Regions from separate parts of the Sporomusa intestinalis genome, predicted to be linked through region 2. Evidence: a T-box and tRNA genes for the amino acid it is inferred to sense, from the RefSeq annotation. Region 2 holds a T-box; the other holds one or more tRNA genes.
What was found. The T-box of region 2 lies ahead of leuS (leucine--tRNA ligase). A T-box ahead of a tRNA ligase gene usually reads a tRNA of that ligase, here a tRNA-Leu.
Positions count from the first base shown of each region.

Region 1: it has a tRNA-Leu gene. The T-box ahead of leuS (leucine--tRNA ligase) is inferred to sense a tRNA for this amino acid. The anticodon was not compared.

Region 1 covers NZ_AP042390.1:3,762,454-3,766,864, forward strand. Annotated here, with positions in the region: rRNA gene ACZ481_RS17715 (16S ribosomal RNA) at 1-1,400, opposite strand, end outside; tRNA gene ACZ481_RS17720 (tRNA-Leu) at 1,714-1,799, opposite strand; tRNA gene ACZ481_RS17725 (tRNA-Leu) at 1,818-1,903, opposite strand; tRNA gene ACZ481_RS17730 (tRNA-Ile) at 1,911-1,987, opposite strand; tRNA gene ACZ481_RS17735 (tRNA-Tyr) at 1,993-2,077, opposite strand; tRNA gene ACZ481_RS17740 (tRNA-Thr) at 2,086-2,161, opposite strand; tRNA gene ACZ481_RS17745 (tRNA-Arg) at 2,262-2,338, opposite strand; tRNA gene ACZ481_RS17750 (tRNA-Asp) at 2,437-2,513, opposite strand; tRNA gene ACZ481_RS17755 (tRNA-Val) at 2,520-2,595, opposite strand; tRNA gene ACZ481_RS17760 (tRNA-Glu) at 2,672-2,746, opposite strand; tRNA gene ACZ481_RS17765 (tRNA-Ser) at 2,809-2,899, opposite strand; rRNA gene ACZ481_RS17770 (23S ribosomal RNA) at 3,264-4,411, opposite strand, start outside.
Region 2 covers NZ_AP042390.1:2,177,671-2,182,081, forward strand. Annotated here, with positions in the region: gene ACZ481_RS09890 (aminotransferase class V-fold PLP-dependent enzyme) at 139-1,515, shown strand; gene ACZ481_RS09895 (hypothetical protein) at 1,585-1,989, opposite strand; T-box leader at 2,099-2,317, shown strand; gene leuS (leucine--tRNA ligase) at 2,369-4,411, shown strand, end outside.

The DNA of each region.
Region 1 (4,411 bases), 1.6 Mb from region 2:
CGGGAACGTATTCACCGCAGTATGCTGACCTGCGATTACTAGCGATTCCGACTTCACGGAGGCGAGTTGCAGCCTCCGATCCGAACTGAGAGCTTGTTTCTGCGTTTCGCTTGCCTTCGCAGGTTTGCTTCGCTTTGTTTAAGCCCATTGTAGTACGTGTGTAGCCCAGGACATTAGGGGCATGATGACTTGACGTCATCCCCGCCTTCCTCCGCATTCTCTGCGGCAGTCTCCCTTGAGTTCCCGCCTTTACGCGCTGGCAACAAAGGATAAGGGTTGCGCTCGTTGCGGGACTTAACCCAACATCTCACGACACGAGCTGACGACAGCCATGCACCACCTGTTTTCGCGTTACCCGAAGGTAAGGGATCTATCTCTAGACCTTTCGCTCAATGTCAAGCCCTGGTAAGGTTCTTCGCGTTGCGTCGAATTAAACCACATACTCCACCGCTTGTGCGGGCCCCCGTCAATTCCTTTGAGTTTCAACCTTGCGGCCGTACTCCCCAGGCGGGGTACTTATTGCGTTAACTCCGGCACAGAAGGGGTCGATACCCTCTACACCTAGTACCCATCGTTTACGGCCAGGACTACCGGGGTATCTAATCCCGTTCGCTCCCCTGGCTTTCGCGCCTCAGTGTCAGACACAGTCCAGAAAGTCGCCTTCGCCACTGGTGTTCCTCCCAATCTCTACGCATTTCACCGCTACACTGGGAATTCCACTTTCCTCTCCTGCACTCAAGCCTGGCAGTTTCCTGCGCCCATACGAAGTTGAGCTTCGCACTTAGACACACGACTTACCAGGCCACCTACACGCCCTTTACGCCCAATAATTCCGGACAACGCTTGCCACCTACGTATTACCGCGGCTGCTGGCACGTAGTTAGCCGTGGCTTCCTCCTTTGGTACCGTCATTACCCTATATTGTTCACATAGGATACGTTCGTCCCAAACGACAGAGCTTTACGACCCGAAGGCCTTCTTCACTCACGCGGCGTTGCTCCGTCAGACTTTCGTCCATTGCGGAAGATTCCCCACTGCTGCCTCCCGTAGGAGTCTGGGCCGTGTCTCAGTCCCAGTGTGGCCGTTCATCCTCTCAGACCGGCTACTGATCGTCGCCTTGGTGAGCCGTTACCTCACCAACCAGCTAATCAGACGCAGACCCATCTCTGAACGGTAGCTTATATATAGAGGCCACCTTTCTTATCTCAGTTATGCAACTAAGATACCACATTCGGTATTAGCACCACTTTCGCGGTGTTGTCCCCAATTCAGAGGCAGGTTGTCTACGCGTTACTCACCCGTTCGCCACTAAGTAGCTATTGCTAACTACTCCGTTCGACTTGCATGTGTTAGGCACGCCGCCAGCGTTCGTCCTGAGCCAGGATCAAACTCTCCAATAAAGTTCATAGCCTTGCGACTATATATATTGAAGCCGTTTTATCGGCTCAATTCAATCAAAATTGTTGTTGGTTGTGCTGCATGGCAGCACACCGCACATCTGGCTTTTATGATGCATTTCTTTACATTGTTCAGTTTTCAGGGAACGACGCGCATGGATGCGCTAGGATCACAGGCGTATCATGGACGATACGCTCTGCCCGGGACCGACGCGCATGGATGCGCTAGGATTCGCTTGAATAGCGACTAAAAAGTATATTAGCATTTTTATTTGTTTATGTCAATAGTATTGTTCATCATACTATTGACATTTACTGGTGCGGTTGGTGAGACTTGAACTCACACGCCTTGTGAGCGCCACCCCCTCAAGATGGTGCGTCTGCCGATTCCGCCACAACCGCATGTAATTAGGTAGATAATGGTGCGGTCGAGTGGATTTGAACCACCACGAGGTTGCCCCCACTAGCTCCTGAGGCTAGCGCGTCTGCCGTTCCGCCACGACCGCATGTAATTGGTGGATCTACTAGGATTTGAACCTAGGACCCGCCGGTTATGAGCCGGATGCTCTACCAAACTGAGCTATAGATCCTTAAATGGTGGAGGGAGGTGGATTCGAACCACCGAAGTCAAAGACGGCAGATTTACAGTCTGCTCCCTTTAGCCACTCGGGAATCCCTCCAGATTAGCTGGAGCTGGCGAGAGGAATTGAACCCCCAACCTGCTGATTACAAGTCAGCTGCTCTACCAATTGAGCTACGCCAGCATATAACAACCATGTTGTCGCGAGCCACAAGGCGACACGAGAACATACGTGAGTCGCTTAGTTCTGAGCGTAGTAAAGAACTTCCACTCAAAAAGTAAGATGGCGACCCCGGCAGGATTCGAACCTGCGACCTTTTGATTCGTAGTCAAACGCTCTATCCAGCTGAGCTACGGAGTCATAAGCAGCGAACCAGGTTATCGAACCGCGAGGCGACACGATAACCGTGAATCGCTTAGTTCTGAGCGTAGTAAAAAACTTCCACTCAGAGAGTAAGATGGCGACCCTGAACGGATTTGAACCGTCGATCTCCGCCGTGACAGGGCGGCATGTTAGACCGCTACACCACAGGGCCGTTAAATGGTGGGCGATGACGGGATCGAACCGCCGACATCCTGCTTGTAAGGCAGGCGCTCTCCCAGCTGAGCTAATCGCCCGTTATTTGTGGGTTCGCTTCGTTCGCGAGTTCGTTCCTTCGAACGCGCGACCTATTGAACCTCGAATCAACGAAGATGGTGACCCGTAAGGGAATCGAACCCTTGATACCGCCGTGAAAGGGCGGTGTCTTAACCGCTTGACCAACGGGCCGGAAACAAAACTTATTCAGGTTCTCATCTTGCCTAACGGCTCGTAAGAACCCAGGGTGCTTATGGCGGAGTGGGTGGGATTTGAACCCACGCAGGCCTCACGACCTCTAACGATTTAGCAAACCGTCCTCTTCAGCCACTTGAGTACCACTCCATATAATATAATTATTCAAACAAGTATTTGGAATAATCTGAATCATAAGCAGAGAACCATAAGCAGAGAACCATAAGCAGAGAACCATAAGCAGAGAACCAGGTTATTAGGAGCATCGCGACGCTAGAACCTGCGTGAATCGCTTAGTTACGAGCGTTAGCGAGTAACCTCCTAATTCTCTCTTTATTCCCTGAAAACTTCACAGAAGAAAGATTTGCGCATTAGTCATCCAATTAATGTTTGCGAACCGGTCGCCAGTTCAGAGCTAAAGGATACATTATGGATGTTATCGCTCCGCTCTAACTAAGCGACTCACACAACTTCCCGTTTCGCTCTCGCTCGCGGCAAGCTGGTTCGCTGCTTAAAAGTCAAGTCCTCGGCCTATTAGTACCAGTCCGCTCCATGGATCACTCCACTTCCACTCCTGGCCTATCAACCTTGTCTTCTTCAAGGGGCCTTACTTCTTGCGAATGACAGACCTCATCTTAAGGCTGGTTTCACGCTTAGATGCTTTCAGCGTTTATCCTTTCCGGACGTAGCTACCCAGCTCTACCCCTGGCGGGATAACTGGTACACCATGGGTCCGTCCACTCCGGTCCTCTCGTACTAGGAGCAGTTCCCTTCAAGTCTCTTACGCCCGCGATGGATAGGGACCGAACTGTCTCACGACGTTCTGAACCCAGCTCACGTACCACTTTAATGGGCGAACAGCCCAACCCTTGGGACCTACTTCAGCCCCAGGATGTGATGAGCCGACATCGAGGTGCCAAACCTCCCCGTCGATATGGACTCTTGGGAGAGATTAGCCTGTTATCCCCAGGGTAGCTTTTATCCGTTGAGCGATGGCCCTTCCACTCGGTACCACCGGATCACTAAGCCCGACTTTCGTCCCTGCTCGACTTGTCTGTCTCGCAGTCAAGCTCCCTTCTGCCTTTACACTCTTCGCGCGATTTCCATCCGCGCTGAGGGAACCTTTGGGCGCCTCCGTTACTCTTTCGGAGGCGACCGCCCCAGTCAAACTGCCCGCCTGACACTGTCCTCAGTTTCGTTACTCCTTGAGTTAGAACTCCAGTAAATAAAGGGTGGTATCCCAACATTGACTCCAATGAGACTTGCGTCCCATCTTCCTAGTCTCCCACCTATCCTGTACATCATTTACCAAAACTCAATGTCAGGTTGCAGTAAAGCTCCATGGGGTCTTTCTGTCCAGTCGCGGGTAACCTGCATCTTCACAGGTATTTCAATTTCACCGGGTCCCTCGTTGAGACAGTGCCCAAGTCGTTACACCTTTCGTGCGGGTCGGAACTTACCCGACAAGGAATTTCGCTACCTTAGGACCGTTATAGTTACGGCCGCCGTTTACCGGGGCTTCAATTCAAACCTTCGCGTTTCCGCTAAGCTCTCCTCTTAACCTTCCGGCACCGGGCAGGTGTCAGCACCTATACGTCAGCTTTCGCTTTAGCAGGCACCTGTGTTTGTGGTAAACAGTCGCTTGGGCCTCTTTTTTGCAAC
Region 2 (4,411 bases):
GCTTATTGGCATCTATATATTATTTAAATTATCTTACCAACGATAAAAATCCTGCCGGGAGATTCCGCTGGCCTGCCGCCAGGCATAGATTATATCGACGGCGTATTCGCTCAGATATTGTAAAAGCGGGGGTGAACTATGATTTATCGTAACCCAGGCAGCAGTTTCCGGCAGTTAGTAGCCGGCACTGATGCCAAAGTACCTTTAGCCAATGGGAAGTATGTCAGGGGGATTAACTTTGACAATGCGGCCACTACGCCGCCACTTTGCGCAGTTTTAAGCGAGATTAATCAATTCGCTCCCTGGTATGCCTCTGTTCATCGCGGTAAAGGCTATAAGTCAATTGTCTGCTCCGAGCTTTATGAACAAGGCCGCGAGGTTGTCAGGGAATTTGTCAATGCCGGCCGGCAGGATGTTGTAATTTTTACCAAAAATACGACGGAAGCAATTAATATGCTGGCTTATGCTTTAGCCGGCGGGCCGGAGCAGGTGGTGTTAACAACAGATATGGAGCATCTGGCCAATGACATGCCCTGGCGGGATAAATTCACTGTCGATTATGTCGGTCTGACAAAAGCGGGCAGATTATCTTTGCCGAGTCTGGAAGCAAAGCTGCAGCTCCATGCAGGCAAAGTAAAATTAGTCGCTGTTACCGGCGCTTCCAATGTTAGCGGTTATATTAATCCCATTGCCAAAATTGCCCGGCTGGCCCACCAGCACGGAGCCGCAATTTTTGTGGACGGTGCGCAGTGGGTGCCGCATATCGGTGTTAATATGCGGCCGCCGGATGCGGCCGAGCATATCGATTACTTAGCGTTTTCGGGTCACAAAATGTACGCGCCCTTTGGTACCGGGGTTCTTATCGGGCCCCAAGCGCCTTTTGCCGGGGCTGTTCCGGTATATCAGGGCGGCGGGGCTGTTGGTTTAGTATCGCAGACCGCAATCGAATGGGAAGCGCCGCCAGCCAAATGGGAGGCAGGCACTCCCAATATGATGGGAGTATTGGCTCTGATTACGGCCATCGAGACGTTGTCCAAGCTAAATCTTAACGTAATCCACACTTATGAACAGCAATTAATTAACTATGCCATTGACGGCTTGCGCAATATTCCCGGGATTACGCTGTACAGCATCAGGGACGGACAGGAAGCCAGGGTGAGTCTGGTATCTTTCAGTCTGGAAGGGCTTCATCACAGCCAGGTGGCGGAAATTCTGTCACAGCAGGCTGGTATTGCTGTGCGCAACGGTTTGTTTTGCGCTCATCCGTATGTGGAAAAACTGCTGCGGCTGAGTGCGGAAGAGATCAAATATTATCAAACCCATGATGATAAAAGCCTGCCAGGGTTAGTAAGGATTAGTTTCGGTCTTTACAACACAATCAGTGAAATTAAGATATTTCTGGCAACGCTGGCTCATATTGCCGACCACCGCCGGCACTATGCCGATAAATACAGTTATGTACTGGCGCCTAACCGCCCGGACGATAAAGGCAAAGGGGAATATCCCTACTGTTAATGACAAAACCACTTAGATCCGGTTGGCGGATTCTGAGTGGTTTTGTTGCTTAGCTAACTGAGCATTCATTTACGTATTAGGGCTGGCTGCTTTAATCCAATCCTCTAACTTGGCCAGGACTTCCGTGCGGGCTTCGTCTACCTCGACTCCTCGCCATTCCTGTCCTGTCTGGCCGTCAAACCATAATTCTTTTTGGGAGAAAGTTCCGCTGGGATAGAGTTTCTCTCTGGCCGCATCCATAATCCCATCAAACATGCTTTGTTTGATGTTTTTCCTGACCATGCGGCAACCGGCCTTTTCGGTACTGTCAACCTCTATGCCGTCCGGACCGGTACTAAGGGCAACATGGGAAAGCAGCTTGCCCTGCTGGCCGGCGGCGGAAATAGCCTGCTTGGCATATGCGGCGGCCTGCTCCCGCTTAATACTGTCGTCATTTACGGTGACTCTGACATTGCCGATAATAAGCTTATACATGACACACCTCCTTATGAACTATTGTATGACTGTTTGCCTGATATAGAACAGTTTTTGTCAATACCGGCATAAGTTGACTTTTCAAATGTATTGCTATATAATGGAACAAGCAAATCTGTAGAGGCAGAATAGTAAGCCTATTATGTACAGTCCAGAGAGCTGGCGGCTGCTGGGAGCCAGTCTGTACTATACCTGAACTCACTGCTGAGGAGCGATTGTGAACTAGTTAACTACTTGCAGCGGTCGTCGCAGGCCTGCGTTACAGGCTAAGGAGTGGATGACTACAGTCATCAAGCAGGGTGGTATCGCGAGAAGTCTCGTCCCTGGCGTTAGCCACGGGACTTTTTTACTATCTGTCCGAGGGGGATTGAATTACTCGATGAATGAAAAATATTCGCCGCGCGAGATTGAGTCCAAGTGGCAAAAATCCTGGGTTGACAATGAGGCGTTCAGCACTACTATCAACCGCCAGCGTCCGGAATACTATGTTCTGGAAATGTTTCCTTATCCGTCAGGCAACCTGCACATGGGCCATGTACGTAATTACTCAATTGGTGATGTTGTTGCCAGATTTAAGGTAATGCAAGGCTATAATGTGCTGCATCCTATGGGCTGGGATGCTTTTGGCATGCCTGCTGAAAACGCCGCTATCAAGCATGGCATTCATCCATCGTCCTGGACATGGGACAATATTGCCAACATGCGACGCCAGCAGCAAGAACTGGGTTTGTCTTACGACTGGGACCGGGAAGTGGCTACCTGCCATCCCCATTATTATCACTGGACCCAGTGGCTGTTTTTGCTGTTCCTGGAACGGGGCCTGGCTTATAAGAAGAAGGCTGCTGTAAACTGGTGCAATGACTGCAATACCGTCTTGGCCAACGAACAGGTTGTTGACGGCCGCTGCTGGCGGTGTGACTCGGCCGTTATTAAAAAGGATCTCGAACAGTGGTTCTTTAAAATAACAGATTACGCCGACCGCCTCCTGGCCGACCTGGCCGACCTGAAAGGCTGGCCTGAGCGTGTTAAAACCATGCAGGAAAACTGGATTGGCCGCAGTGAAGGGGCCGAATTCAGCTTTGCCCTGCCTGAGATTGATGAAAAAATTTCTGTATATACGACCAGGCATGATACGGTTTTCGGTGTAAGCTATATTGTCCTGGCACCGGAACATGCGCTGGTGGACAAGCTGATTGCCGGCAAAGCGGAAGCGGCGGCTGTTAAAGCCTTTATTGAGCGTGTCCGGGGCCAGAGCGAGATTGCCCGCACCTCCAATGAGACGGAAAAAGAGGGGATTTTCACCGGCGCCTACGCCCTCCATCCCTTTACCGGCGAGCAAGTGCCGGTCTGGGTGGCAAACTACGTCCTGGTTGAATACGGCACCGGCGCGGTTATGGGGGTACCGGCCCATGACCAGCGCGACTGGGAATTTGCCGGCAAATACGGATTGCCCAAAAAGGTGGTTGTTCAGCCAACCGGCAAAGAGCTTATCCTTAGTGAAATGACCGGGGCGTTTGACGGACAGGGCACAATGGTCAATTCCGGCGAGTTCAGCGGTCTGGATAATGAAACAGGTAAGGTTAAAATCGCTCAGTGGCTGGAAAAACAGGGGATCGGCAAACGCCGTGTCAATTACCGGCTGCGGGACTGGCTTATTTCCCGCCAGCGTTACTGGGGGGCTCCCATTCCGGTTATTTATTGCCCGGCCTGCGGCACAGTGCCTGTGCCCAAAGACCAGCTGCCTGTCTTATTGCCGGAAAACGTTGATTTTTCCAGTGGCTCTGTATCGCCGCTGGCCCAAGCCGAAGAGTTTATCAACTGTACCTGCCCGAAGTGCGGCGGCAAGGCGCGGCGGGAAACAGATACCATGGACACCTTCATTTGCTCTTCCTGGTATTATTTCCGTTATACCAGCCCCCATAGCGCCGATGAACCGTTCAATCCGGACAAAGCCAACTACTGGATGCCTGTGGATCAGTATATCGGCGGGATTGAGCATGCTATCCTGCATCTTTTATATTCACGCTTTTTTACCAAGGTATTAAAAGACGCCGGTCTGGTTAATGTCAATGAACCGTTCAAGAACCTGCTGACCCAGGGCATGGTGATTAAAGACGGGGCCAAAATGTCGAAATCCAAAGGCAATGTTGTTTCACCGGAAGAGATTATCAGCAAATACGGCGCCGATACGGCCCGCTTGTTTATCCTCTTTGCCGCGCCGCCGGAGCGTGATCTGGAATGGAGTGACCAGGGGGTAGAGGGGGCATACCGCTTCCTGGGGCGGTTATGGCGGATTGTGGGCTACTACGCACCGCTGGTTAAGGCGGAGGCCGACAGCGCCTATGAGCCGAAGCAGCTCGGCAAAGAGGAGAAAACCCTGCGCCGCATACTGCACACAACCATCAAGCGGGTAACCGAGGAT